Regions from separate parts of the Neptunomonas concharum genome, predicted to be linked through region 1. Evidence: predicted binding sites of a transcription regulator. Region 1 holds the regulator's gene; each other region holds the start of a gene.

Region 1 (10,032 bases):
GAGATGTACTGAAAGTCGACGTCACGATTGACAATCATCTCTATTTCAGAAGATACCTCATCAATATCGACGGTTTCTTTACCGCTATGTCGATCAATGACCGCTATCATATCTTGGATTGTTTGTTCTACTTGTAGCGATGCCTCTTGCCAATTAGCCGACACCGTTAATGGGGACATCATCAGTCCCAAAGCTAACAAAAAACGTATCATCAACTGTTTCATGTGCGAGTCTCTCCTACTCACTCACTTTATTAAAAAGGAATTTACCAATCAGGTCTTCCAAAACCATAGCTGACTGGGTATCCGCGATGTAGTCGCCATCTTTGAGCACGTCCTCTTCGAAGCCGACAGATAAACCAATGTACTGCTCTCCAAGCAACCCTGAAGTCAATATTTGCGCAGACGTATCCGCTGATAGGTAATCTACATCAGCATTTATCGATAGCTCTACCACAGCCATCAACCTTTGCTTATCAATACTGATCGACTTCACTTCGCCAATCTGCACACCGGATAAGGAGACCTTTGATCGTGGTGTCAGCCCTCCAATGTTCTCGAATCGCGCAAATAAGGAATAATCATCCTGTGCATCTGACAATTTGAGGCCACTTACGTTCAATGCAAGGCCTATCAATGCCAGTAGTCCTAGCACCATGAAAAAGCCCACCATTATCTCTACCCAGCGCATACGCATCCTTACAAATCTCCAAACATCAATGCGGTTAACACAAAATCCAACCCCAATACAGCTAAGGAGGAGTAAACAACCGTTCGTGTGGTTGCTTGACTAATCCCTTCTGAAGTGGGCAAACAATCATACCCTTGAAATACTGCAATCCAGGTTACAACGACGCCAAACACAAAGGATTTGATAATGCCATTGACGACATCTTCCTGAAAATCCACCGAGTTCTGCATATTGGCCCAAAAAGATCCTTCAAAGATGCCCAACCATTCGACACTTACCAAAGCACCGCCCCAGATGCCGACCATGGCAAAGATAATCGACAAAATTGGCATGGTAATAAACCCTGCCCATAACCGCGGCGCTATGATTCGTCGTAATGGGTCTACGCCAATCATCTCTAAACTTGAAAGTTGCTCGGTAGCTTTCATCAAACCGATCTCTGCGGTCAGTGCCGATCCAGCTCGCCCAGCAAACAGCAAAGCAGTCACTACGGGAGCCATCTCCCTTACCAAGCTCAGTGCAACCATTTGACCTACAGCTTGCTCAGATCCGTAGTCCACTAAAATGGTATAACCTTGTAGCCCTAGCACCATGCCGATAAACAGCCCGGATACCACGATAATAACCAGCGATAGCACACCAACAAAATAGATCTGCTTCATTAACAAAGGAAACATCACTATGGGTGTAGGCTTGGCAACTAACGACTGGAATATCAGGGCTCCAGCCCGACCTGTTGCCGCAATACGATCAAACAGCGTGCGTCCCAATCGAGCCAGAAAGTCAGTCATACTCGAGCCTCTCCGATCAGCTCATCCATCATCACATCATCCGAAAAATGAAAAGGAACCGGTCCATCCGGTAATCCATGCATAAATTGTTTCACTTGCTCTGTTTGATTTGCTTTTAATTCATCGGGAGAACCTGAGGCAATCACCATACCATCTGACAGCAAAAAGATATGATCAGCGATCCCCATCGTTTCTTGTATATCGTGGGATACGATAATGCTGGTATGGCCCAAAGCCTTGTTCATACGTTTAATCAGATTGACCAACACACCCATCGCAATAGGGTCTTGCCCGGTAAAGGGCTCATCATACATCACAATAGCCGGATCAAGCGCTATAGCTCTTGCCAATGCGACACGACGTGCCATGCCACCAGATAACTCACTCGGCATCAGATCTTTCGCTCCACGCAGACCAACTGCCTGAAGTTTGAGCAGTACCACATCCCGAATCATATCATCGGGCAGGTCGGTATGTACGCGAATAGGAAAGGCCACATTCTCAAATACACTCATGTCCGTGAACAAAGCACCGCTTTGAAACAACATTCCCATTTTTTCTCGTAAGGTAAATAGCGCTGTGCGGGAAATTTGATGTACGTTTTGTCCATCAATAAGCACGTTTCCACTATCTGGGCGCAGTTGCCCACCTATCAGTTTCAATAATGTCGTTTTCCCTGTGCCCGACGGCCCCATGATGGCAGTCACCCGCCCACGCGGAATTTGCATATTGATATCACGGAAAATTTTTCGGCCACTGCGGCTGAAACTGAGTCCTTGTATATCAATGATAGGGGTGTCGTGTTCATGAGTTGACATGATTTCTGGCCCATTCCCTGACTCTGAGTACAACATCACCAGTCTGTAAGACTTACCGGCTAGTGCAAGGGTTGAAATTAAGGCGCCAACTATACCATCAGGCGCTTAAAACATGAACAGATCCTGTATTTAACTTGCACCTGTTTTTGGTTCTGTTTTAATAGGCGCCTTCTTATTAACAGGTTTATTGTCTGCCATGCTATTTCCGATCCTATCTATACTTGCTGGGCTTGTCGTTTTAGTCTGGAGCGCCGATCGTTTTGTTATCGGCGCCGCAGCTACTGCCAAAAACTCCGGCATGTCGCCACTACTCATTGGCTTAACCATTGTGTCTTTTGGTACCTCAGCTCCGGAAATATTAGTCTCTCTGATGGCATCGCTAAGCGGGTCAGGCAATCTCGCCGTGGGTAATGCAGTAGGCTCTAATATCGCCAACATAGCGCTTGTTCTGGGTATTACTGCGATGATCGCTCCATTACCTGTCAAATCCGCTGTACTAAAGAAAGAGATCCCTTTGCTCGTAGGTGTCACCCTGTTAGCTGGTGCGCTGTTATACGATCTCCATCTATCTTTGACGGACGGTATAATCCTCGTTACCGCTTTGTTGTTTTGTCTCGTACTGTTCGCCAAATTTCAGCAAAGCAGCGACCCGGACGATCACTTAAATGATGAGGCCGAAGAGATCCCTGAGATGGCCACAAAAACAGCTATTTTTTGGCTCGTTCTCGGCCTTACCCTGCTTATCATAAGCTCTAGAATGCTCGTTTGGGGCGCAGTTGAAGTTGCCACTCAAATGGGTGTGTCTGAGCTAGTAATAGGATTAACAATCGTCGCGATTGGTACCAGTTTGCCTGAGCTAGCCGCCTCGGTCGCGAGTGCTTTAAAAAAGCATCACGACATTGCATTAGGCAACGTTGTAGGCTCTAACATCTTCAACTTAGCAGCCGTCATGGCGATCCCCGGTTTTGTTAACCCCATTACTATGGATGCAGTAGCTTTCAATCGAGACTATCTTGTCATGCTAGCTGTCACCATTACCCTGGTTATTTTTTGCCTGATTCAAAAGCCTGCAAGGATCAATCGTTTAGAAGGCGGGCTACTGGCTGCAGCTTATGCCGGTTATATGTTTGTGCTGTACACTATGTCGATCTGATAAAAAAGGCGAGCATCATGGATACAATCAAATCCTTTTTAGACTCTGCTATCCGCACTATTAAACTTGAAGCAGAGGCGGTTAGCGATCTACTAAATCACCTTGATGGCGACTTTGAAGCTGCATGTGACGCAATGATAAATTGCCGGGGTCGTATTATTGTTACCGGCATGGGAAAATCAGGGCATATTGGCAACAAAATAGCGGCTACACTGGCCAGTACCGGGACACCTTCATTCTTTGTTCACCCTGCTGAAGCCAGCCATGGGGATATGGGTATGTTTACGGCTGATGACGTTGTACTAGCCCTTTCAAATTCTGGAGAAACCGCAGAAATTGTCACTATTTTGCCCTTAATCAAACGGCTGGCAATTCCTTTGATTAGTATTACCGCCAATCCTAACTCCACCCTCTCTCAAGAAGCCGACGCCAACTTGCACATTGGTGTAGAAAAAGAAGCCTGTCCTCTCGGCTTAGCCCCCACATCCAGCACAACTACCCAATTAGTACTTGGCGATGCGTTAGCGATAGCACTTTTAGAAGCCAGAGGCTTTAGTGCAGAAGATTTCGCGTTTTCACACCCAGGTGGCAGCTTAGGGAGAAAGCTACTTCTCAAAGTCAAAGATATTATGCACAGCGGCGAAGATGTCCCTCGTGTATCTTCCGGCACACCTATCCACGAAAGTCTATTAGAAGTAACAGACAAGCGCTTAGGTATGACCACGGTAACGAACACACAAGGGCAACTCATTGGTATATTTACCGACGGTGACCTTCGTCGAACCTTGGATCAAGAACTCAACCTAAAAAATACAAGTATTGATCAAGTGATGACTCAACATTGTACGACCGTTTCAGGGGAACTATTAGCGGCTGAAGCGTTACAAATAATGCAATCAAAAAAGATCAATGCGCTAATCGTCTGCGACCAAGAGAACCGCCCTGTTGGGGCACTAAATATGCACGACATGCTGAAGGCAGGGGTCATTTAATGAAACGAATAGAGACGCCAGCACTTAAAGAGAAAGCCGCTAAGATTAAATTAGCAGTCTTCGATGTAGATGGCATTATGACAGATGGTAGCCTTCACTTTTTACCCGATGGTCGTGAAGTCAAGATGTTCAATACGTTAGACGGCCTAGGTCTGAAAATGTTACACCAAGCCGGCATCGAAACCGCTATCATTACAGGCAGGCGCTCACCACAAGTCGAAATTCGCGCACAAGCGCTGAATATCTCCTACTTACGTCAAGGGAGAGATGATAAGTTAGCCGCACTTGAGGAGCTATGGACGATGACCGGCCACAGCGCGCAAGACACCGCTTATATTGGCGACGACTTACCTGACCTCTCTGCTATTAAAGCGGTAGCTTTTGGGTGCACTGTGCCAAATGCACACCCCTTTGTAAGGGAACACGCTGATTGGTGCACGGAAAGAACCGGTGGATATGGCGCCGCAAGGGAATTCTGCGAAGCTATCCTTGAGGCGAAAGCCTTACTCGAAAAAGCCTACCAAGACTTTTTATAATGTTGCCTCTGAACCGTAACCAAACCCAGCTATTTCTCGCAATTGCGTTACTGGTGCCTGTGTTCATGTATTGGATTCTACAAACAGACGCAGACCAAGGCTCATCCGACATGCCACCAATAACCAGTGGTGTGGACTATTTTATGAAGGACGTCAACGTTAGAGAGTTTAGCGCCACAGGACACCTAGTACGCACGCTCAACGCTAGTGAATTAAACCACTTCCCTGAGAAGCAAGGCTCCGCTCTGACTACGCCCAAAATAGCGTTACATCGGCCAGGTGCTAGCCGCATTAACTTTCAAAGCAATAAAGGCTTTAGTTCAGACACAACTCAATCATTGCAGCTTGATGAAGCGGTAGTCGTCACGCATAATTCCACCAATGAAGCGCCGACTGAGCTAACCACGTCATCATTAACCCTGCTTCACCTTGAAGGCATAGCAAAAACAGATGCGCCTATCGAGATCCGTCAAAAAGGACACACTACTACAGCGACGGGTATGATTATCAACTACAACACAGGTGTATCTGAGCTTTTATCAGATGTGAAAGGTACTTTTTATGCAGACCAATAAACGCTCATATCATACTCTACTGAGCATTCTAGGAGCTTACTTCTTAGGATTAACCTCCTTCGCTTACGCACTCCCTTCAGATAAGCATCAGCCGATTCACATCAGTGCTGACGCAGCACAGATCAATGAAAAAACAGGCACCACAACCTACACCGGCAATGTACTCATGAAACAAGGTTCAATGGAGATCAAAGCGGCCCGTATTGATCTCTATCGTGAAAAAGACAGCGTTAGCCGCATTATTGCAAACGGTTCCCCCGCTAATTTCCGACAGCAAGCAGCTGAAGATAAGCCTATTACGGATGCCTTTGGCGAAAAGCTTGATTATTTAATCGCCAAACAGACCATTACGATCACAGGCAATGCAAAAGTCCAACAAGAAAGCGACCAGTTTACCGGTAGTAAAATTGTTTATCAGATGGACAAAGCCATCGTAAATGCCTATAGCGGCGAAGGTAAAACCGGGCAGCGCGTCCAGATGGTTATTCAACCTAAGGCTAAGCCCTAATTATGAGTAAATTGCTTCAAGCTCTGCACTTGGCCAAAGCCTATAAGAAACGCCAGGTTGTTCGCGATGTCTCCTTAGAAGTAAATAGCGGGGAAATTGTAGGGTTGCTGGGTCCAAATGGAGCTGGAAAAACAACCTGTTTTTATATGATTGTAGGCTTAATTCAAGCCAATGATGGAGCCATCCGCATTGGCGATGATGACGTAACCCGTGATCCTATGCACCTTCGTGCAAGGAAAGGGATTGGCTACCTGCCACAAGAAGCGTCTATTTTTCGAAAGCTAAGCGTCAAGGATAACCTGATGGGTATTCTAGAGATGCGAAAAGAGCTGACGCCCTCCCAAAGGGAAACGAAACTCGAAACCTTACTTGAAGAATTCCATATCTCTCATTTGCGAGAAAGCCTAGGTATGAGCTTATCCGGCGGTGAGCGCCGAAGAGTGGAAATCGCACGAGCTCTAGCTTCTGAACCCTCCTTCATTTTGTTAGATGAACCCTTTGCGGGCGTAGATCCAATCTCAGTAAATGATATCAAACAGACTATAAAGCACCTACAATCTAAAGGCATAGGCATATTAATCACAGACCATAATGTTAGAGAAACACTCGATATTTGTGAAAAAGCCTATATTGTAAGTGAAGGGGTAATTTTAGCCCAAGGCACTCCCGCAGAGATACTCGCCAACGATCAGGTGAAAGCGGCCTATTTGGGTGATACCTTCAAACTTTGAGTAGATTGATACCGCTTAGGAGTATTGTTGTAATTTTATGAAGCAGTCATTACAACTTAAAATGGGTCAGCACCTAACAATGCCCCCTCAATTGCAGCAGGCTATTCGCTTACTGCAATTATCGACGCTTGATCTCCAGCAAGAGATCCAAGAAGCGCTCGACAGCAACCCTATGCTTGAGACATCAGAAGAAGCGGATGAGCTTCATGAACAAAGCCAGCCAGAACAGGCGGATAACGCCACTCAATCAGCTGAGCCCGAAACAACCTCTTCGAAAGAGCATACTGATAGCGCTTATGAGGAACCTAGCAACAGCCAAAACGATTCACTTGATGAGTATCAAGAGACAGAAGACTCTTTTGACGATCAGTGGAATGATCGCATCCCAGAAGAGCTTGCTACGGACTCATCATGGGATGATACCTTTCAAGCATCTACCAATTCTGGCAGCACAACCCATAGGGATGAAGACTTGCCCTTTGAGTCCAATGATAGTGCAGAAGAAACCCTTCAGGACCACTTGCTCTGGCAGCTTAATCTTACGCCAATGAGCCCTACGGATCAGATGATCGCCGAGGCGATTATTGACGGTATCGATACCGAAGGCTATCTACGTATTTCATTAGATGAGCTGCTTGAGCATTTCGTCCAAGAAGAATCTGAACTTTTTCAGGATGCTGAATTGGATGAGCTTGAGGCTGTACTGCACCGCATTCAGCAATTTGATCCGCCAGGTGTTGCAGCACGCGATTTAGGTGAGTGCCTGAGCATACAGCTACAGCAATTACCTCCTGACACGCCCCTTTTGAAGCAATCAGTGATGCTTTGTCGCCAATATATACACCTGCTAGGTAGCCGAGACTATAAGCAGTTGATGCGTAAACTGAGGCTAAAAGAGCCGCAACTTCAAGCCATCATTACGCTGATTCAATCGTTAAATCCGCATCCAGGATCTTTTATATCGAACAGTAAAGCCGAGTATGTCATTCCAGATGTATATGTAGAGAAAATTCGTGGTGTATGGACTGTACGACTTAACTCGGAAGCCTCACCTAACTTACAGATAAACACCCGTTATGCAGACCTCATCAGGCGAGCAGACAACAGTGCAGACAATACCTACCTCAAGAGTCATCTGCAGGAAGCTCGCTGGTTTATCAAAAGTTTACAAAGCCGTAATGAAACTTTGTTGAAGGTTTCAAGCCAAATCATTGAAAGACAGTCTGACTTTCTAGACTTCGGCCCAGAAGCGATGAAACCCATGGTTTTACATGACATCGCGGAGGCGGTAGAGATGCATGAATCTACGATATCTCGTGTAACCACTCAAAAATATATGCATACACCTAGAGGGATTTTTGAGCTTAAGTACTTCTTCTCCAGCCACGTTAGCACAAGTGACGGAGGGGCTGCGTCATCCACAGCCATACGCGCAGTCATCAAAAAACTGATAGCCGCTGAAAATCCAACTAAACCTTTAAGTGATAATAAAATAGCCCAACTATTAGATGAAGAAGGTATACAGGTCGCACGGCGAACCATCGCCAAATACCGGGAAGCAATGGGAATTGCGCCTTCAAATGAGAGAAAGCGTCTGATTTAATGAACACACTACGACATACCTGTCGTGTCAAAAGGAGACTTAATATGCAAATCAATATCACTGGCCACCATGTAGAACTGACAGAAGCTTTATCTGAATACGTACACACTAAATTTGAAAAGCTGGAACGCCACTTTGATAACATCACAAACGTTCAAGTGACACTAAGTGTAGATAAATTACGTCAAAAAGCTGAAGCCGATATGCATATTGCAGGTGGGGAAGTATTTGCCACCAGTGAACACGAAGATATGTATGCTGCTATCGACGGTCTCACTGACAAACTCGATCGCCAGATCATCAAGCACAAAGAAAAACTGAAAAGTCACAAATAACCATTAGATTTATAGCACACATGTCCATTATATCTTTGCTATCACCCGAACGAACGCTTCAACATATTGAAGGCGGCAGTAAAAAGCGCATTCTGGAGTTTGTAAGTAACATCATTGCAGAATCAAACGGCAGTATTGTCGCAGAAGATTTATTTAGTGGATTGATAAGCAGAGAAAGGCTGGGCAGCACCGGCATTGGCGAAGGTGTGGCGATCCCACATTGCCGCCTTGCCGGTATTACCGAAGCGATCGGTGCGCTGATCCATTTATCTGAACCCATTGATTTTGATGCGATAGACAATCGCCCCGTAGACCTACTCTTCTTTTTGCTTGTTCCTGAAGAAGCCTGTGAAGAACATCTAAATATTTTAGGGAAACTCGCTGAGTCCTTTAGTCAAGAAGCGATTAGAGAACAACTAAGAAAAGCTGACTCCAATACTCATCTGTTGCAAGTGGCTTCAGAAGTTTTTAACTAAACAGCAGAGTAACAATGAAACTCATCATTATCAGTGGCCGCTCAGGTTCAGGTAAAAGTACAGCCCTTCAGGCACTGGAAGATGTCGGATATTATTGTATCGACAACTTACCTGCCATGCTGATGCCCGATTTAGTCACTCACATGCTAAATGATGATGCGCAGCTCAATAAAATTGCGGTCTGCATTGATGCACGCAACCTGTCCAGCAATCTGGAAAAGGTGCCGCAGATGTGGACATATTTTCGCCAATATCCAGAAATTTCCGTAGAGCTTGTCTACCTAGACGCCTCATACGAAACACTGCTGCAACGTTATAGTTCCACGCGGCGCAGACACCCCATGGCAGAAAGAGTCAGTAATCTTCCTGATGCGATAGAATATGAAAGGAAGTTACTAGAACCTATTACGGACCTTGCTAATATCAGGATAGATACTACCCGTTTATCTATCTATGAACTGAGAGACGCCATTAAGCTACGCGTTGCGGACCGTGCGGAGCAATCACTCTCTCTGCAATTTGAGTCGTTTGGTTTTAAACATGGCGTCCCATTGGATGCAGACATTGTATTTGATATGCGGGTTCTGCCAAACCCTTACTGGGTGACTGAATTAAGACAGTACACAGGGCTAGACCAACCTGTCCAAACATTTCTCAGTGCTGCACCTGAAGTCACCGAGATGATCCATGACATCCAACACTACATTGAAAAGTGGTTACCTCACTTTATCAAGAATAACCGTAGTTATATGACGGTCGGTATAGGATGCACAGGTGGTCATCACCGCTCTGTTTATGTTTCAGAGCAACTAGCTAGTTATTTC
Region 2 (10,032 bases), 1.2 Mb from region 1:
ATTTCAGCACGCGCGAAGAACGATGTACCTCCCGATAATTTATAGGGTACTTGGTAGGCTTGTAGCTTCACCTCCAACAGGCGTGCCTGAAAATTACCTCGATAGAGGATTGCGAAATCTTTAAAGGGCGTGTGTTTGCGTAAGTGATTATCGAGTATCTCCGTTGCTATTCTCTCACATTCAGCATCTTCGTTACGGGTGTGGATAACCCTAATGGGATCACCAAACCCCATTTCACTCCAGAGAGTTTTTTCGAACGTATGAGGATTGTTGGCAATTAAAGTGTTCGCAGCTTTTAGAATACGGCTAGTAGAGCGGTAATTTTGCTCTAGTTTAACCACTTTCAAACTTGGGAAATCAACCTGTAGCTGTTCTAAGTTCTCCGGCCGCGCTCCGCGCCAAGCATAAATAGACTGATCGTCATCACCTACGACTGTCAAGGCTCCTCGGTGGCCTACGATTTGCCTGACCAAGCGATACTGGCTTAGGTTGGTATCCTGATACTCGTCCACGAGCAGATAGCGGATGCGATTTTGCCATCGTTCAAGCACATCAGGATGCTCTTCAAATAACTGCACCGGCACCAAAATTAGATCGTCAAAATCCACAGCATTGTAGGCGCGCAAATTACGGTTATAAGCTTCATAGGCTCGCGACGCCAAGATTTCTTGAGGACCAACCGCACGGGCTTGTGCTGATTCCGGAGAAACCATCTCGTTTTTCCAATTTGAAATCATATTACGCACATAATCCACTTGATCACTGTCTTCGTCATGATGCAGTAATAAGTCTTTTATCAGCGTTTTACTGTCTTGATCGTCGAATAACGAGAAACCTGACTTTAATCCAAGTTTTTTATGCTCTCGACGAATAATACTCATACCCAAATTATGAAACGTCGAAACCGTTAACCCTTTCGACTTCCCCTGTAGAATCTGTCCTACACGCTCTTTCATCTCACGAGATGCTTTATTGGTGAAGGTGACCGCAGCAATGTGACGCGCTTCTATGCCACATTGTTCAACCAAATAGGCAACCTTACGAGTTATCACACTGGTTTTTCCTGAACCAGCACCGGCCAAAACCAATAGTGGACCACTGATATAACGAACCGCTTCACGCTGCCGAGGATTGAGTTGGCTCATAAGACAAATTATTACCGATAATTAAAGTACAGGATGAATAAAGCACATTTCATCTGCGCTTATCATTTAAAACACTTGTTTGACCCACTCAGGCTTCGTGGTAGAGTTGGGGTTAAGACGATAGGTTCATTATATACAATTGAGCTATCAATGCGGTTAGGTCCGTACCCTTTTTTACTAGGGATATACCTGTAGTAGTCTGCAATGAGATACTCAAACACGACGCCAATCAAGATTCTTGTGTATTCGCCGCAGGGCAATCCCCAAGCACTGTTAGCCCCCCACTTTACAGGGGAGCTGGTTGTCGACTATGTTAACAGCCTGTCTAAAGCGCTAGCACACATCTCGGATAGAAGCCCTAATCTGTTTTTAGTTCATTGCCCTGCTGATGAAATATTAAGCAGCTTAGATACCTACCAGCCTTTTTTTGATCTCCCTTTTATCCCCGTCATTGCGATCCATGAACAGATCCCCTGTGAGTTGGGCGAAACATTGCTGAAAGCCTCCTTCGCTGATTATATTTCAACGAATAACCTGACTCAGGAGTCGCTTTCGAGAAGTTTTCGTTTACTCACTCAAGCGCAAATTAAAGAGTCTGAAATCGCCTATTTACGCGATTCAGACGCTTTGACTAAAGTGAATAATCGATCGCGTTTCGGTAGCGCAATGACAGAAAAGCTCCACCGCGTGACGCAACGTCAGCATGGATTAGCCTTACTCACCATCGACATCGATGACTTGAAAGGCTTTAACCAGCGCATGGGACACAGTGCCGGCGACTTGATCATTCGGGAGCTATGCAACCGTTTACTAACATGTGCGCATAAGTATGAGGTTTTTCGTCTTGGCGGGGATGAGTTCGCACTCTTAATAGAGACACCGTCTCAAGATTTAATTCACAGCGCAACACAGAAAGTGCTTGAAAAGCTCGTCCTACTTTTGCATCAAAGTTTTGATCTATTTGGGCAAGAAAACATACTTGGCACGAGCATCGGCGTAACCTACGCACCGGATCATGGTATGGATGCTGACACCTTAATGGTCCAAGCCAGCCACGCAAGACGCCGAGCTAAGCGTATGCACGGTTGCAGCTTTTCAATTTTTGAGCCTGAGCGGGACATTACCTCACCGCGTCAAAGCTCTCTTGAGGCTGACCTCTGGAATGCACTCAAGAAGGAGCAGTTTGAACTTTACTACCAACCCCGCATTGCACTGAAAACCGGAAAGATCGTAGGAGCAGAAGCCCTGATTCGCTGGCATCACCCACGACATGGCTTAGTGATGCCAAACGACTTTATTCCTATCGCCGAACATACCGGGCAAATTGTGCCAATTGGTTTTTGGGTTATCCAACAAGCAGGGCGCGATCTAAAGCAGATACGAAGTAAAGGTTTCCATCTTGAAAAATTGGGCGTTAACCTGTCATTTCGCCAGTTCCAAAATGATTACTTAGCCAATACCATTGCGCGTATTGTTGCATCCGAATCCATTGATACCCGCATCTTAGAGTTTGAGCTAACAGAAACCTCTCTATTTAGCGACGACCAGCATGTGCAACACAGCGTTGAGCAACTTTGCCAGCAAGGGTTTGACTTCTCGTTAGATGACTTTGGCACAGGCTATTCCTCCTTTGCTTTGCTCCAAAAACTTCCTATTAGTGCGCTGAAAATAGATCGTTCTTTTGTAGCCAAGCTGCCCGACAGTGCAGATGATATCGAAATTATTCGCGCCGTTATTAGCCTCGCCCATAATCTCAATATGTGCGTTATTGCCGAGGGAGTAGAAACCAAAGCACAGCTGGAGTTTTTGATCCAAAATGACTGTGATCAAGTACAGGGGTTCTTTTTTAGCCAACCTGTACCCCTAGCCGATTTTATGAAAATGCTGACGACGGGCCAGCAAGACCCTCCCTAAAGCCTAACGCCTCCGTTAAGTCTGCTCGTTCAACCTGCTCACTTCCCCGAAGGTCAGCCAAGGTTCTGGCGACTTTCATTACCCGATGACAAGCACGGGCTGATAAACCAAAGCGCTCAGCCGCAGCCGCTAATATATTTCTGTCATCGCTACTTAAAACACAGTAGGTCTCCAGCATTTTAGCTGTGAGCAGACTGTTACGGCACCCTTGCCGGCGGTGTTGCCTGTCCAGTGCCAGCGATACCCGCTCTGCTACTACTACGCTTGTTTCAGAAGGTAACTGATCTAGTTTAAGCAACGTCTGCGGCGGTAAGGCCTGCACATTAACGAAGAGATCGATGCGATCCAGTAAAGGACCTGAGAGCTTATCTTGATAGCGCCTGATTTGATCTGGTGTACAACGGCACCGGCCACTCGGATCGCCAGCATACCCACAAGGGCACGGATTAAGCGCGCCTATTAATTGAAACCTTGCGGGATAGTGGGTTTGCCGTGCCGCTCGGGAGATCAATATTTCGCCCGTTTCTAAAGGTTCGCGCAAAACCTCTAAAACCTTTCTGGAAAACTCTGGTAACTCATCTAAAAAGAGCACGCCTTGATGAGCTAAAGAGATCTCACCTGGTTTCGGGTGACTACCGCCTCCTACTAGGGCTGCTGCCGACGCTGTGTGATGGGGCGACCTGAAAGGCCGAACACCCTGACATATCGCCTCAACCGGCAAACCAGCTACCGAGTATACTGCTGCCGTATCAAGACGTTCCTCTTCCGTCAGCTTAGGCAACAATCCCGGCAACCGTGCCGCCAGCATACTTTTACCGCTACCTGGTACGCCACTCAATACCAAATTATGACCGCCTGCTGCTGCAATTTCTAAAGCGCGTTTTGCTTTTAATTGACCTTTAACATCCGATAGATCCCATTGGTTAGGAGCTGAGCTGGATATAGGCTGAGTCGGAACAACTTGCTCCAGTTGCATTTTCCCGCTCAGGGCCGCGCATATATCGAGAAAATGGCTTGCCGCTCTGACATCCAGCCCTCGAACTAATGCCGCTTCCTCACGGTTATCCTTTGGAATCCAGAAAGCACGCCCTTGTTTTTTACAAGCCACCGCTGCAGGCAAGACACCTGTAACTTGGCGTAACTCCCCCGACAAGGCTAATTCACCCAAGAGTTCTGTCTTCTCTAATATATCAGCGGGAAGCTGTCCAGATGCCACCAAAATGCCAACAGCGATAGCTAGATCGTATCGCCCACCCTCTTTGGGCAAGTCGGCAGGAGCTAAATTAATGGTAATTCGTCGTTGGGGGAACTCAAAACCTGAGTTAATAATGGCACTACGAACACGTTCTTTACTTTCACGCACCGCCGCTTCTGGCAGCCCAACTAGTGCTAACGCAGGCAAACCTGCCGACAAGTGAACCTCGACCGTGACAGCAGGTGACGATACGCCCAACTGAGCGCGGGTATGAACAATAGCGAGAGACATGCATCCTTCCGTGGACGAAAACCGATGAGTTAGGTTAGATATTTTCCATAATTAGCTGCTCATAGAGCAACTCAACGCTCAGTAGATTACCAAAGTACTCGCCTTGCATAAAGTCCACACCCTGTTGCGCTAATTGCAATCGCTGCCCCGCAGACATAACGCCATCTGCAGCCAAAGGAATTTCAAGATCTGAAGCCATATCAGCGACCTTTTCTAGCAGTTTACGTCGCTTAGGGTCTAGCGACATGTCATGCACCAACCCCTGATCCAGTTTGATCAGTTGAGGCTCCAACTCTTTTAATTGCTGCAAGGGTGGTAAGTAATCACTCAGCCCATTCAGTACAATCCTAAACCCCAAAGCCTCTAAATCAAACAAGACCCCTTCATGGTCTCGGGTTTCGATAGCATCAACCTCTAGCAGCACCAAATTTCTGACCAGTTCGGAAAGGTGCAGCCTTGTTGTCATGAACTCCATGAAAGACGGAAGCTCCAGCACATCAGGAGGAATACGTACAATCACTCCCTCAAATCCTTTCTGCTGAGATAACGTCTGTAAAGGGGCTTCAAGCTGATTAAATATCAACCCTAAATAGGTATGCCACCCTGCTGCCCCGTCTAAAATTTGGGTGAGTAGATACTCTTCTTCGCCCACACAAGGGACACCTTTTACTAAAGGTATCAACTGAGCGGCCTCAATTCGATGGCTATGCACACCATAGATAGGGCGAAACCCCATATCTAAATTCTGCACATCGGGTTTTATTAGCTCGGCTAGGTCTTTTAGATGCAGCGCTTTTCGCTGGCGTATCGGGTCATATAATCTAACGCCAGATATACCTGAACGCAGCTGGGCTTTCAGCGCTTGCTCTGCTGCTCCTAATAACTCCGCCGCATCACTGGCCTGTAAAGGCGCTAATGCGACCCCTACTGAGGCACTCAAGTGCACTTCTCGCCGCTGGTAGCGCACACCATAAGACAACTGCTCGACTAAGCGATGCGCCACAGCTAGCACGGCCTCTTCACTTTCGATGCGTGCTAACTGGACAATAAACTCATCATCACCAGCCCGCAGAAGAGTGTCATCTTCTCTCAAAGTGCCTAGTAAACGCACAGCAATCTCTTCAAGTATATCGTGATTAGTCTCGCCTAAATTTTCCTGTATCCAGCTAAAGCGCTCGATATGGATTTTCAATAAGCCGACCTGCCTTCCTGATTTTACTGCTGATCGAATATAGGCATTAAGTGCCGATTTGAAACGCGGAACCTGATCGGTCGCATTACCGGTTAAGAATTGAGCGTAAAGGTGAGGCTGTTCTGCGCAGCGTTCAACGGCCAAAACAGCATGGTCAGCCATAGGCGGATAAATAATGCGTGCATTATATAACGTATGTTCATCAAATAAGCGCAACGAAGTTTCTGCAACGCCTTGCGTTACTGCCTCATTCAGCAGGGTAGTGAGCACATCAGCCACAGCAACTGCGTGCAGATCCGCCAATGCAGTACCTTTAATACACACATCTGAGCCAAACAAACCGATATATTCTTCTGTAGCATGGACGTAATGCCCCTTCACATCCAGCCACGCAAGGTGATTCCTCATTCCTTTCGCCCCTTCTACTTCCGACGATACAACACCTTTAAAATTACTGCTCAGTGCTGGCTTTCGCTTCTAAAGCCTCAACACGCTTTTCCAGTTGCTCAACTAGGGTACGAGTCCGCGCCAATACCGCACTTTGTGCATCAAACTCATCTCGTGTAACCAAATCCATTTTGCCTAGCGCGCTTTGCATCATCGCACGCACTTGTGACTGCCCAGGCAATTCTGCGCCATTATTGAGTGTATTCATCACCTGTGTGAACTGTGCGGATAAGCCTTCTAGTATCTTGTCATTCATTCTTTATTCTCTGATATTTTGAGCGGTTTAACACACTATAACCGCTGAGTTCATCATCTTCTATCGATCCAAACAGCTTTCGCTATATAAACCCACCTATCAAGCGCACCAAAAACGATCACGCACCAAAGGCGTGCATCTTTTCTTATCACCAGCCGTCTAGTTATGAGCAAAAACGCCCAAAAAAAACCTTAACCCTATGTTTATTATAACTTTTCATAATTCAGGCACAGGATTCGCTTAGTCCCAAGCAACCGTTTCGAGTCACCAAGCCCGTAAGCGGCCGGTGGAAAAAACAGTTTAGCAAGAGGGAAAAGCCCCATGAAACTAGTATCGGCAATTATTAAGCCATTCAAATTAGATGATGTACGTGAAGCGCTTTCAGAAATCGGCGTACAAGGCATCACGGTCACTGAAGTAAAAGGCTTTGGCCGTCAAAAAGGTCATACCGAGTTATACCGAGGCGCTGAGTATGTCGTCGACTTTCTACCGAAAGTCCGCGTTGATGCCGCCGTGTCTGATGAAATTGCTGAGCAAGTAGTTGATGCAATTAGCCAAGCAGCACAAACAGGAAAGATTGGTGATGGAAAGATTTTTGTCATGTCGCTTGAGCAAGTGATCCGTATTCGTACTGGCGAAGCGGGCGATGACGCACTGTAAATAGATTAAAAAGATCGAGCCTGACGGAGGGCAGACGAGATGGAAGAGTTATTAAAATCAACAGCGAGTGACTTAACACAGCTGAAATATGCAGTAGACACGTTCTACTTTCTCATTTGTGGCGCGTTGGTAATGTGGATGGCAGCAGGTTTTGCCATGTTAGAGGCAGGTCTTGTACGTGCCAAAAATACCACAGAGATTCTGACCAAGAACGTCGCATTATATGCAATCGCCTGTACCATGTACCTGCTTTGTGGTTACTTCATCATGTACAGCTCTGACGAAGGCGGTATTCTGCCAAACCTTGGGGCACTGATTGGTGATGAGAACGCCTTAGACGCCGTATTATCAGGCGGGGACGACGCACCTTATTACTCCGCACGTTCTGATTTCTTCTTTCAGGTAGTCTTTGTTGCTACAGCTATGTCTATCGTATCCGGTGCGGTGGCTGAGCGTATGAAGCTATGGGCATTCTTGGCTTTTGCTGTTGTCATGACGGGTTTCATCTACCCAGTAGAAGGCTACTGGACATGGGGTGGTGGCTTCTTAAGCGAAGCAGGTTTCTCCGACTTTGCTGGTTCAGGTATTGTCCACATGGCAGGCGCAGCAGCAGCACTAGCAGGCGTACTGGTGCTAGGTGCCCGCAAAGGTAAATACGGTAAAAATGGCCAGATCAATGCGATCCCTGGTGCAAACCTGCCGCTCGCGACACTGGGTACTTTCATCCTGTGGATGGGCTGGTTCGGTTTCAACGGCGGCTCGGAACTCAAACTGTCTGATGTGGGCGAAGCTAATGCCGTAGCTCAGGTGTTTGTTAATACCAACGCGGCAGCAGCAGGTGGTGTCATCGCAGCTCTCATTACAGCTCGCTTACTCTTCAAGAAAGCTGACTTGACCATGGCACTTAACGGCGCATTGGCTGGCCTTGTGGCAATAACAGCAGACCCTCTTTCACCAACGGCTCAATTCTCAACCCTTATTGGAGCCCTTGGCGGTGTGTTGGTTGTGTTCTCTATCCTAACACTGGATAAGCTACGCATTGATGACCCAGTCGGTGCTATTTCAGTTCACGGTGTAGTAGGTATTTGGGGACTTCTGGCGGTGCCTTTGAACAACGCAGATGCCACCTTTGGTGCTCAGATTTTAGGTATTGTCTCTATCTTTGGTTGGGTATTCTGTGCAAGCTTGGTTGTATGGCTAGTACTCAAAGCGGTAATGGGTATCCGTATCAGCGAAGAGGAAGAGTACGAAGGTGCTGACATTGCTGAGTGTGGCATGGAGGCATACCCAGAGTTCAAATCTGCTGGAAAGTAATTAAACTTAAGTCTCAATCCATAACTTCAAGGGTGCTTCGGCACCCTTTGAGCGTTTTTCCAACAATGCGCAACCTCGAAAATAGGGGTATACTGAGCGCCATATTTACTGAGTATGCTCGACTGCCGGTATTGCAGCCGGCACAGAAGGAGACGTCTATGAAACTTGTGAGTGCGGTTATCAAACCTTTTAAGCTGGATGATGTGCGCGAAGCCTTATCTGAAATTGGCATTCAAGGGGTCACTGTTACCGAAGTAAAAGGCTTTGGTCGTCAGAAAGGCCACACTGAGCTCTACCGTGGGGCTGAATATGTAGTGGACTTCCTACCTAAAGTAAAAATCGAAGTCGCCATCGATGAAGATATGCTGGATCAAGTTATTGAAGCTATCAGTAAAACAGCCAATACTGGAAAGATTGGGGATGGCAAAATATTTGTTATGCCACTAGAGCAAGTCATCCGTATTCGTACTGGCGAAAGTGGTCCAGACGCGCTTTAGGCAATACCGGTTACCCAAAAGCACCTTTCTTTAAAGGTGCTTTTTTTTGACCTCACGTCATTTAAGTATCATATTAGAGACACTTTTGACTTGGATCATAAAGAGGCTATTTTAAAACTGTATGATATGCGGTAGCCAAACTTACCCTATGAGATTAGATATTCAACCATGAGCCAACGGAATGGTCTTAGCGAAACTCAGCTGCATATAATTCACCAGGTTTATACACCGTTTGATGATGCCCACATTGGTGTTGCCTGTATTGATGCACAAGGATTTTGCTTACTGTCTAATCCACAATTTTCCGCAATCTTAGGCTTTCATGGAGAAAGTTTAGCGGGAAAGCCGCTCGACAAAATTTGTCCGCCTGAGCATTACGAAGCAACCAAAGCAAGGCTACAAGCCCTTTTCAATAATCAGCTGGGCAGCTACAAGCTTAGGCGGGATCTCTACAAAAAGAATAACGAAATTTTCACAGCATCTGTTTGCGTTTCAGCCATTAGAGACGAAAAGAACCAAGTTATTGCAGCCATTATCATTATATCCGATGTTGCCATTGATACGACCCACGAACTTGAATTAAAGAAACTATCCTACGCTGTTGAAAACAGCGGCAGCGCAGTGCTGATTACAAATGCCGAGGGGTTGATTGAATATACCAACCCTCGTTTTTCAGAAGTCACAGGGTACTCGCCTCTAGAACTAATCGGAAAGAAGCCCAGCCTGCTTCGCTCCGATCAAACATCAGACCACATTTATAAAGGTTTATGGCACAACATTCTCAGCGGAAAGCAATGGAGAAACACCCTTCTTAACCGTCGAAAAGATGGTTCTGAATATTGGTCATTCCAATCTATATCACCTATTTATGACCAGAACGATACCCTAGTTAACATCGTCTCAGTTAGTGATGACATCTCCCATATTAAAGAGCATGAGCGCCAGATGGAGCAGCTTGCTTACTTTGATGCATTGACAGGTCTTGGGAATCGCCGACGTTTTCGTGATGATTTAGATAACTTGATCCACAAACCCGCAGAACAAGTATCCGCGTTACTGCTACTGGATCTAGACCACTTTAAGCAAATAAACGATACGCTCGGACACGATACTGGTGATGA
Region 3 (10,032 bases), 520 kb from region 1:
CTGGCAACACCACCGCCATAGCACCCAGAATAGCTATTTTCCTTATCATCATTCTATCCTTCAATTAAAAGACCTGTCGTTTGGCCCTATATTATTCGATTTATTCGCCAAGGTACACGCCGACATTCATTAAGTACAGCCTGAGTAGCCTAACTGGCGCCAAGCTTCGTAAACAACCACAGCGCACGCATTCGAGAGATTCAGACTGCGGCTCTGAGGGCCCATCGGCAACTTCACACGCTGCTCCGGCGGCAAATCTTCCCGCACTTGTAAGGGTAAGCCTCGGGTTTCAGGCCCAAAAAGCAACACATCCCCAGCGGAAAAAGCAACGTCTGAGTGAAATACCGTCCCTTTTGTGGTCAAAGCCCACACTTTACCCGGTTTTATCTCTTCCAAGCAATCCGATAGGTTGTTGTGTACACGTACCGATGAAAACTCGTGATAATCCAAGCCTGCTCTTCGAAGCTTTTTATCGTCTAACTCAAACCCTAAAGGCTCCACCAAGTGTAGCCTAAACCCAGTATTTGCACATAATCGAATAATATTACCAGTATTGGGCGGGATTTCTGGTTCATATAACACAACATGAAGCATAGTAAGCACTCTACTCTAATAACCTTTATGTTGAATTATACGCAACCTGCCCCACAAAGCACCGGCTAATCAGTCATCATCAACCTGTAAGTTCAGCTCTTTAATTTTTCGGGTAAGTGTGTTTCGCCCCCATCCCAAAAGCTCAGCCGCATCACGCCGGCGCCCGGCTGTATGCTTGAGCGCCGTCTCGATCATAATACGTTCAAATGCGGGTACGGCTGTATCGAGAATATGCTGACGTCCGGACGCTAACTGCTGATCAGCCCAATTTTTGAGCGCTTGCTCCCAATTGGAAGTAGTCACGCCAGCTTCACCTTGCTGCTCCACTAGCTCAGGAGGCATATCAGACACCAGAACTTCGCGTCCAGAGGCCATAACCGTTAACCAGCGACATATGTTCTCGAGTTGTCGAACATTACCCGGCCAAGCCAGATTACACATATAGTGCTCGGTTTCAGGGCGCAATACTTTAGGCTCAACACTCAGCTCTTCTGCAGAACGTGTCAGAAAGTAGCGTGCAAGCTTGGGGATATCTTCTCTTCGCTCGGCAAGCTTAGGGATATGAATACGGATGACATTGAGCCGATGGAAAAGGTCTTCCCGAAAACGCCCACTCTCAACCAAAGACTCAAGGTTTTGATGCGTCGCTGCGATAATACGCACATCAACCTTTACCGGTGTGTGCCCACCTACCCGGTAAAACTCGCCATCCGCTAACACTCTAAGCAAACGCGTTTGAGTTTCGGCTGGCATATCACCTATTTCATCAAGAAACAGCGTACCACCATCTGCTTGCTCAAACCGCCCACGACGCGCAGCGGCGGCACCGGTAAATGCACCTTTTTCATGGCCAAACAGTTCTGACTCAATCAGATCTTTAGGAATAGCAGCCATATTCAGTGGAATAAAGGACTGCTTAGCCCTGGGGCTATGTTTATGCAAAGCATGAGCTACTAACTCTTTACCCGTGCCCGACTCGCCATTGATCAGCACAGTAATATTGGAGTGGGACAATCGCCCTATTGCCCTAAACACTTCTTGCATAGCAGGGGCTTCACCGATAATTTCAGCGGTGTCCAATTCCGGGGCCAAAGGAGCGGCCTCCTTTCGCTGCTCATAAGCGTGCTCAACCGCTCTCTTTACGAGCGCAACCGCATCATCCACATCAAACGGCTTAGGTAGATATTCAAACGCCCCACCTTGATAGGAAGATACCGCACTATCCAGATCTGAGTGTGCCGTCATTATTATGATCGGGATGCCTGCATAATCGGCCTGAATTCGCTCCAATAGCTCCAACCCATCCATACCCGGCATACGAATATCACTGATGATGGCATCAGGCTGAGTTTTCGCTAGCTGACCAAGTACTTCGTTGGCACCTTCAAATGTCGTAATTGAAAAGCCCGATTGGCTCAAAGCTCTCTCCAGCACCCACCGGATCGACCGATCATCATCCACTATCCACACATTACCGGACATCGTCATGCTTTTGCTCCAAAGGAATAAAGAGAGAGAAACGGGTCATACCTGGTTCACTAGCGCACTCGATAAGCCCGTGATGTTGATTAATAATGGATTGCGCTATAGATAAACCTAGCCCTGTTCCTTCTGCTCGCCCACTGATCATTGGATAAAAAACCATCTGTTTCATCCCTTCTGGAATTCCAGGGCCATTATCAATAATCTCCAAGCAACAAACTAAGCGATGCCTTTCAGCTCCTAGCGTCACTTGACGCTTTGCGCGAGTGCGAAGCAGTATTTCAGGTGAATCAGACATATTCTCCCGCAGAGCCTGCATGGCATTGCGCACAATGTTCAGCACCGCTTGTATTAACTGCTCAGAATCTCCCATAAACTCAGGAATACTCGGATCGTAGTCCCTCTTTAACTCAATTTCTCCTGCCGACTCAGCTGAAACTAATGAACAAACCCGTTCAAGTACAGCATGGATATTGACATTCGTCATATTAGGTAGCTGTCGCGGGCCCAACAATCTATCCACTAAATTCCGTAAGCGATCAGCTTCTTCGATAATGATTTGGGTGTACTCATGAAGTGAGACATCAGCCAACTCACGCTCCAACAGTTGCGCTGCACCACGAATTCCACCTAAGGGGTTTTTAATCTCATGTGCCATACCGCGAACTAAATTACGTGTCGTAGCATGATGTGATAACAGCTCCTCCTCCCGCTCAATCCTTAACAAACGGTCCCTTGCCTGAATTTCGATCAGCAAAGTACTACTTCTATCCCACGGGATAGGATTAACACTGTAATCAACTGTTAGCTCATCCCCGCTCATTGAGATCAATTTAGCCTCGCGGCGGGTATAGGAGTGCCCTGAATAAACAGACGCTTTTAGTACTTCTATCTCCGAAGCATCCTGAGTTAACCACTGCTCCACCCCAACACTACTCAGGCGCTTCGATGTGGCCGCCAAGAGCATCTCAGCAGCCGGGTTCATGTACTCAATACATAACTGATCATCGAGTAAGATGACACTGGTAGAGAGGTTCTCAAGTATCTGTTTATGTGTTTGTTTTCTAAGCATCCGCGCACCATCCATTACATAGCTTAAAGCAGCAAAAATTGAGCCAACTTCCCAAACTAGGGCAACACACCAATATTCGCGTCAAATCGATACTTCCCCATGTTTATCCCTAAACCCTGCAACGAAGTGAAGAACTTATTGCACCATTATAGTGCACAACAGAAAAACACGTGCATCGTAATGTCGCCTGTAATAAATACAGGCAAAAAAAAAACCTCCCGAAGGAGGCTTTTTATTAACTAAGCAACTGACTTATACAGAGTAGTACAGGTCATACTCAAGCGGGTGAGTTGTCTGGTTGATCTTATCTGCTTCTTCTTGTTTCAGAGCAATATAAGCATCGATCATGTCATCAGTGAACACGCCGCCTTTTGTCAAGAACTCACGGTCAGAATCCAGAGCTGCCAATGCTTCTTCCAAAGATCCAGCAACTTGTGGAATCTCAGCTGCTTCTTCAGCAGGCAAGTCGTATAGATCTTTATCTGCAGCATCGCCTGGGTGGATCTTATTCTGGATACCGTCCAGACCCGCCATCATCAATGCAGCAAAGCACAGGTACGGGTTAGCGATTGGATCAGGGAAGCGCGTCTCAATACGACGTGCTTTAGGGTTAGTAACGTATGGAATACGAATAGAAGCAGAACGGTTACGAGCAGAGTATGCCAGCATAACAGGTGCTTCAAAGTGAGGAACCAAACGCTTGTAAGAGTTAGTACCTGGGTTGGTGATAGCATTCAACGCTTTAGCGTGCTTGATGATACCGCCAATGTAATACAGAGCCATTTCGCTCATACCTGCATAAGCATCACCAGCAAACAGGTTTACACCATCTTTAGACAAAGATTGGTGAACGTGCATACCAGAACCGTTGTCGCCTACGATTGGCTTAGGCATGAATGTCGCTGTTTTGCCGTAAGCATGTGCAACGTTGTGTACGCAGTATTTTAAAACCTGAACTTCGTCAGCTTTTTTAACTAGCGTGTTAGCACCTGCACCGATTTCACACTGACCAGCGGTTGCTACTTCATGGTGATGAACTTCAACATCTAAGCCCATTGCTGTCATGGCGTTACACATGTTGCCACGCAGGTCATGTAGAGAATCGACAGGAGGAACTGGGAAGTAACCGCCCTTCACACGTGGACGGTGACCTGTATTACCGCCTTCAAACTTGCTGTTAGAAGACCATGCAGCTTCTTCAGAAGAAACGGTGTAACCACAACCACTCATATCAGAATGGAAGTGTACTTCATCAAATACGAAGAACTCAGGCTCGGGACCGAACATTGCCGTGTCAGCAATACCTGTAGACTTCAAATACTCTTCTGCACGACGCGCAACAGAACGTGGATCACGCTCGTAGCCCTGTCCTGTTGCAGGCTCAACGATGTCACAGCGAACGATAACCGTTGACTCTTCAGAGAAAGGATCCAATACAGATGCACTGTCATCTGGCAGCAAAATCATGTCAGACTCATTGATGCCCTTCCAACCAGCAATAGAAGAACCATCAAACATTTTACCTTCTTCAAAGAAGTCGTCGCCCATCTGATGAACAGGGATGGTAACGTGCTGTTCTTTACCTTTGGTGTCAGTGAATCGCATATCAACCCACTTAACATCATTTTCTTCAATTAACTTCAGAGTCTTCTCTGACATTTGGCTCTCTCCACAATTAGACGTTGCCAGACGCGTTTTAATCCGGTCTTGAAAATATCGGCCGAAGCCGGTTGATTCTTCTAAAGCAACTAGCGTGCCAATATACAAACGCTTGATTTTAGGTCGCTAGCGCATCATTTTGATCACTCTTCGTGCACCAAAAAAGAGCATAACACAGCAAGTTGCACCATTATGGAACAAAAACACCGCTCCATAGCTCACTGCGCTGCCCGATTAGCATCATACTCCAAGCCACAATAAATGGCTTGTGTAAAAAAGACGTATAAACCTAATTATTAATTAAGATCAACAGCAACAATTGAGTGTATAATGCGCGCTTTATGAAACTCCTTTAAGGTACTTCCACGTGATTGAGAAGCTGAGAAATATCGCCATTATTGCCCACGTTGACCATGGTAAAACCACACTGGTTGACAAATTGCTGCAGCAATCAGGCACTCTGGGGCGTCGAGATGAAGGCGCTGAGCGCATTATGGACTCCAACGATCAGGAGAAAGAGCGCGGCATCACCATTCTGGCGAAAAACACAGCCATTGAGTGGAATGGCTACCACATCAACATCGTAGACACACCAGGCCACGCCGACTTTGGTGGTGAAGTAGAGCGTGTTTTATCGATGGTTGACTGTGTTTGCTTGCTGGTTGATGCGGTTGATGGCCCTATGCCACAAACTCGCTTTGTAACCCAGAAAGCTTTCGACCAAGGCTTACGCCCGATTGTTGTAGTTAACAAGGTCGACCGTCCAGGCGCTAATCCAGACGGTGCTGTTGATAAAGTATTCGACCTGTTTGATTCACTAGGTGCTACAGATGAACAGCTCGACTTTCCAATCATTTATGCTTCTGCCTTGAATGGTATTGCAGGTACCGAACACGACAACCTTGCGGACGATATGACACCGCTGTTCGAAGCGATTATCGAACACGTTAGCCCTCCACAAGTGGATATGGAAGGTCCATTTCAGATGCAGATCTCTGCACTGGATTACAACAGCTATGTAGGCGTTATCGGTGTTGGCCGAGTAAAACGCGGTGTCGCCAAGTTAAACAACCCTGTAAAAATCATCGATCGCGAAGGTAAAGTCCGTAGCGGTAAGATTCAAAAAATCATGGGCTATCTTGGCTTGGAGCGTGTTGATGTTACCGAAGCACGTGCTGGTGATATTGTTTGTGTAACCGGTATCGATGAACTCAACATCTCTGATACCTTATGTGATCCAGAACAAGTAGAAGCTTTGCCAGCTTTGAGTGTTGACGAGCCTACCGTTTCGATGACATTCCAAGTAAACGATTCACCCTTTGCAGGTCAAGACGGCAAATTCGTAACCAGCCGTAATATCAAAGACCGCTTAGACCGTGAGCTAATCCACAACGTAGCATTACGTGTTGAACAAGGCGACTCTCCTGAGAAGTTCCGTGTTTCAGGCCGTGGCGAACTTCACTTATCGGTATTGATTGAATCCATGCGCCGTGAAGGGTTCGAGCTGGGTGTATCGCGTCCTGAAGTTATTCAAAAAGTGGTTGATGGCGAAATTCAAGAGCCTTACGAAATGGTGATGATTGATGTTGAAGAACAACATCAAGGCAGCATCATTGAAGAGTTGGGTAAGCGCAAAGGTGATATGACAAACATGGAAGTGGATGGTACGGGTCGTATTCGTCTATCTTTCTTGATTCCTTCACGTGGCTTGATCGGCTTCCGTAGCCAATTCCTGACGATGACATCCGGCACCGGCATCATGACGTCAATCTTTGATCACTACGGTCCTGTTAAAGAAGGTGAAGTCGTCTTCCGTAATAACGGTGTGCTGATTTCCATGGTAACCGGTAAAGCACTGGGCTACTCCTTATGGAACCTGCAGGAACGTGGCCGTCTATGCATCGTGCCAAACGTTGAAGTTTATGAAGGCATGATTCTGGGTATCCACAGCCGTAGTAACGACTTGGCCGTTAATCCAATCAAGGGTAAGCAGCTAACCAACGTACGTGCATCAGGTACTGATGAAAACATCCAGCTAACGCCAGCGATTCGTTTCACACTGGAACAGGCATTGGATTTCATTGAAGATGATGAATTGGTAGAAGTAACGCCTAATCACATCCGCTTGCGCAAAAAATTCTTAACCGAAAACGAGCGCAAACGCTTCGCTCGTAGCGGTAAGTAATCGCAAACAATCCTAAAAGGCGACTTCGGTCGCCTTTTTCATGCCTTAGATTTCCTTCATCTCTTCGGAGACTTATACTAGAGCAAGGCGAAGCCTCAACAAGGACAGATCATGCGTACTCTCTATCCCGATATCCACCCTTATAAAGAACACCACATTAACGTCAGTGATCAGCATACGCTTTATGTAGAAGAAAGCGGTAATGCCGAGGGGATACCGGTGCTTTTCGTTCATGGCGGCCCCGGTGGCGGAACCAGTAGCGCACACCGCTGCTTTTTTAATCCGGAAAAGTATCGCATTATTTTATTCGATCAACGCGGCTGCGGACGATCAATCCCTCATGCCGATCTCGCCCATAACACCACAGAACATTTAATAGCGGATATGGAAACGATTCGCACTCAGCTCGGCGTGGATGAGTGGCTTCTATTTGGTGGATCTTGGGGATCAACCTTGAGTTTACTCTATGCGCAACAGCACCCTTCTCGGGTTTGCGGCTTAATTCTTCGAGGGATCTTTCTTTGTCGCCAGCAGGATATTCGCTGGTTCTATCAACAGGGAGCCAGCGCAATCTTCCCTGATTACTGGCAAGCCTTTACCCAGCCGATCCCTGCCGCTGAGCGGGGCGATTTAGTCCATGCCTACCATAAGCGGCTTACCTCAGCGAATGAATTAGAGCGTATGTCTGCAGCCAAAGCCTGGTCTACTTGGGAAGGACGCTGCTCGACTTTGGTACCCAATAACCACTTGGTTGATCATTATGCTGACCCGCATACCGCATTGTCGATAGCGCGTATAGAGGCCCATTACTTTGTTAACCACGGCTTCATACATGAAAACCAGATTCTCGATAATGCGCACAAAATAACCCATATCAACACCACCATTATCCATGGCCGTTACGATATGGTATGTCCTATTGAGCAAGCGTACACGTTGCATAAAGCACTACCAGAAGCGGAGCTGCATATCGTAAGAGAAGCGGGCCATTCGGCTTTTGAAGCAGCCATTACTGATAATCTGATAAGGGCAACAGATGAGTTTGCTCGCAGCTTGGCTTAGGAGATTCTCGAATGAAAGGACTCATACAAAGAGTCAAATCCGCATCTGTGGATGTCGATCAAAAACGTATAGGTGAAATTCAGTCGGGTATTCTGCTACTGCTGGGCATTGAGCGAGACGATACCCAAGCCCAAGCCGACAAGCTACTCAAAAAAGTTTTGGGCTACCGTATCTTCGCTGATGAGGAAGATCGGATGAACTTGAGTCTTGAACAAACAGAAGGCGGGTTATTAGTGGTCTCTCAATTCACCTTAGTAGCTGATACCAATAAAGGACTCAGGCCAGGTTTCTCTAACGGCGCCTCACCTGAACACGGTAAGGCACTGTATGACTATTTTGTTCACCAAGCTAAGCAACAGCATAATCAGGTAGAAACAGGAAAGTTTGGCGCTAACATGCAGGTTTCATTACTTAATGACGGCCCGGTTACTTTTTTATTGGAAGCTAATTAGTCCGGCTTACTAGCCATTAGGTACTGCAGTTGCTCACGTGCCGCTAAAGCGGCACCCTTTGTATCCGCGGAACGCCGTGATGCAAAATATTCTGCGTTGAACAGGTCAAAATAAGCATCAAGTACAGATGCACTTTGCTCATCTTGTATATCTCTTAATACGGCAGCGCCCACTTCTGCCGTACAAAGGTGATGGGGCTGTGCCGATTGCCGAAGCTGATAGCGGGACAAACCCGTTACCGTAGGTTCAAACACTGGCAGTGCATCAAGGTAACGACTTAAACGGAACATACGGCGAGCTTGTCGCCAAGTCCCGTCCAGAATAATAAAGGCAGGAATACGCTCATCTGGCCGCTGAACCGCTTCAACATCCACCATTCTTTGCTGATAATCTGCCTCTTGAGGAAACACCAAATAGGGTCGGTACCGCGCATCCGACAATAGCGCAATAAAATCAGGATCAGGATCAGTACGCGACCACTCAAAGGTTTTTGAACCATGGATCGCATCAACAATTAAACGGCCGGTATTACTTGGCTTATAAAATTCATCATGATGGGTTAATAACCAAAAAACGGCTTTAGCTGCGACGCCAGGCTTATCTGTACATAAGCAACGCTGGGCTGGCAACAAACAGGTTTCACAACGTATAACCCTTGAACCCCGCGTTACAAATGGCTTTCGGGGGGCATCTGCTTGATACGCCACTACTGGAGTCTCTTCTCGATTTCTCCTGAGTCAAAGAGCACTGAAGGTGCACCCCACTCAAGTTGCTGACACCCTTTATGCAGCCAATGCAAAATCTGATGCATCTCGGCATAAGACAAAATACTAAAGCCCGTTGCCTCAGCCTGGCCATTTTCAAAGAAGCCTAACTGATAACGTCCATCACGGAAGCTAATATCAAGACGTTGCAGTAATTGCACCGTTTCATCCGTGTGGTCTAACGATTCCTCTTTTAATACGGACTGTTGCTGCTGAGCCTCATCGTGCTCAAACTGCGCCATCGCCGACTGATGTTCAGCGGGCATTTGGCTCACTTTTTCCGATGTCTTTTTAATGAGTTGATCAGAGGCGTCCAGCAATCGCAGAACTAAGCGACGAGTCAGCCAAAAGTCGACCCGCTGATGGCTATTCGATAAATTACCGATCAAGCGAATACGGTCTTCAACGGGGTCAAAATGAAATGAGAGTGATGCAAGGTTTATCATCAATTATCCAATTAGCAACGCTTGATGGACACATTATGATAGCGGATCATCCGCCCGTTGTATTCATAAAGCGGACAATTTGCACACTGCCATCTGTGGTAAAGTGATGCTTCTCGGGTTTGTGGGTAATCGCTTCTCTGATGGTATGTTTGAGGCGCTCCAAATCACCGGGATAACGCCGCATTACCGCCTTTAGATCAACAGCATTTTCATTACCTAAGCAGAGTAACAGCTTACCTTCGACTGTGATGCGGATTCGATTACATTCGCCACAAAAGTTATGACTATGAGGCGAAATAAAGCCAATTCTTGTGCC

What was found. Region 1 encodes sigma-54, which starts transcription at its own class of promoters, with help from an activator protein. Its sites were predicted from a motif close to TGGCACNNNNNTTGCTNT; they were not measured.
Region 2: a site for sigma-54 is predicted at 6,666-6,683, ahead of glnK (P-II family nitrogen regulator). Genes of this name have one in related genera too.
Region 3: a site for sigma-54 is predicted at 3,177-3,194, ahead of glnL (nitrogen regulation protein NR(II)). Genes of this name have one in related genera too.

Annotation. Positions count from the first base shown of each region.
Region 1 covers NZ_CP043869.1:2,620,238-2,630,269, forward strand. Annotated here, with positions in the region: gene F0U83_RS12370 (MlaC/ttg2D family ABC transporter substrate-binding protein) at 1-224, opposite strand, end outside; gene mlaD (outer membrane lipid asymmetry maintenance protein MlaD) at 238-696, opposite strand; gene mlaE (lipid asymmetry maintenance ABC transporter permease subunit MlaE) at 699-1,481, opposite strand; gene F0U83_RS12385 (ABC transporter ATP-binding protein) at 1,478-2,299, opposite strand; gene F0U83_RS12390 (calcium/sodium antiporter) at 2,496-3,452, shown strand; gene F0U83_RS12395 (KpsF/GutQ family sugar-phosphate isomerase) at 3,470-4,444, shown strand; gene F0U83_RS12400 (KdsC family phosphatase) at 4,444-4,980, shown strand; gene lptC (LPS export ABC transporter periplasmic protein LptC) at 4,980-5,555, shown strand; gene lptA (lipopolysaccharide transport periplasmic protein LptA) at 5,542-6,063, shown strand; gene lptB (LPS export ABC transporter ATP-binding protein) at 6,066-6,794, shown strand; gene F0U83_RS12420 (RNA polymerase factor sigma-54) at 6,832-8,397, shown strand; gene hpf (ribosome hibernation promoting factor) at 8,442-8,732, shown strand; gene ptsN (PTS IIA-like nitrogen regulatory protein PtsN) at 8,753-9,208, shown strand; gene rapZ (RNase adapter RapZ) at 9,223-10,032, shown strand, end outside.
Region 2 covers NZ_CP043869.1:238,978-249,009, reverse strand. Annotated here, with positions in the region: gene rep (DNA helicase Rep) at 1-1,145, opposite strand, end outside; gene F0U83_RS01175 (putative bifunctional diguanylate cyclase/phosphodiesterase) at 1,350-3,059, shown strand; gene F0U83_RS01170 (YifB family Mg chelatase-like AAA ATPase) at 3,019-4,545, opposite strand; gene F0U83_RS01165 (EAL domain-containing protein) at 4,580-6,145, opposite strand; gene F0U83_RS01160 (accessory factor UbiK family protein) at 6,189-6,440, opposite strand; gene glnK (P-II family nitrogen regulator) at 6,762-7,100, shown strand; gene F0U83_RS01150 (ammonium transporter) at 7,140-8,414, shown strand; gene glnK (P-II family nitrogen regulator) at 8,573-8,911, shown strand; gene F0U83_RS01140 (sensor domain-containing protein) at 9,080-10,032, shown strand, end outside.
Region 3 covers NZ_CP043869.1:3,137,749-3,147,780, forward strand. Annotated here, with positions in the region: gene F0U83_RS14900 (hypothetical protein) at 1-49, opposite strand, end outside; gene trmL (tRNA (uridine(34)/cytosine(34)/5-carboxymethylaminomethyluridine(34)-2'-O)-methyltransferase TrmL) at 130-594, opposite strand; gene glnG (nitrogen regulation protein NR(I)) at 664-2,082, opposite strand; gene glnL (nitrogen regulation protein NR(II)) at 2,066-3,148, opposite strand; gene glnA (glutamate--ammonia ligase) at 3,401-4,807, opposite strand; gene typA (translational GTPase TypA) at 5,175-6,992, shown strand; gene pip (prolyl aminopeptidase) at 7,104-8,054, shown strand; gene dtd (D-aminoacyl-tRNA deacylase) at 8,066-8,506, shown strand; gene F0U83_RS14940 (tRNA-uridine aminocarboxypropyltransferase) at 8,503-9,213, opposite strand; gene F0U83_RS14945 (hypothetical protein) at 9,213-9,716, opposite strand; gene moaA (GTP 3',8-cyclase MoaA) at 9,763-10,032, opposite strand, start outside.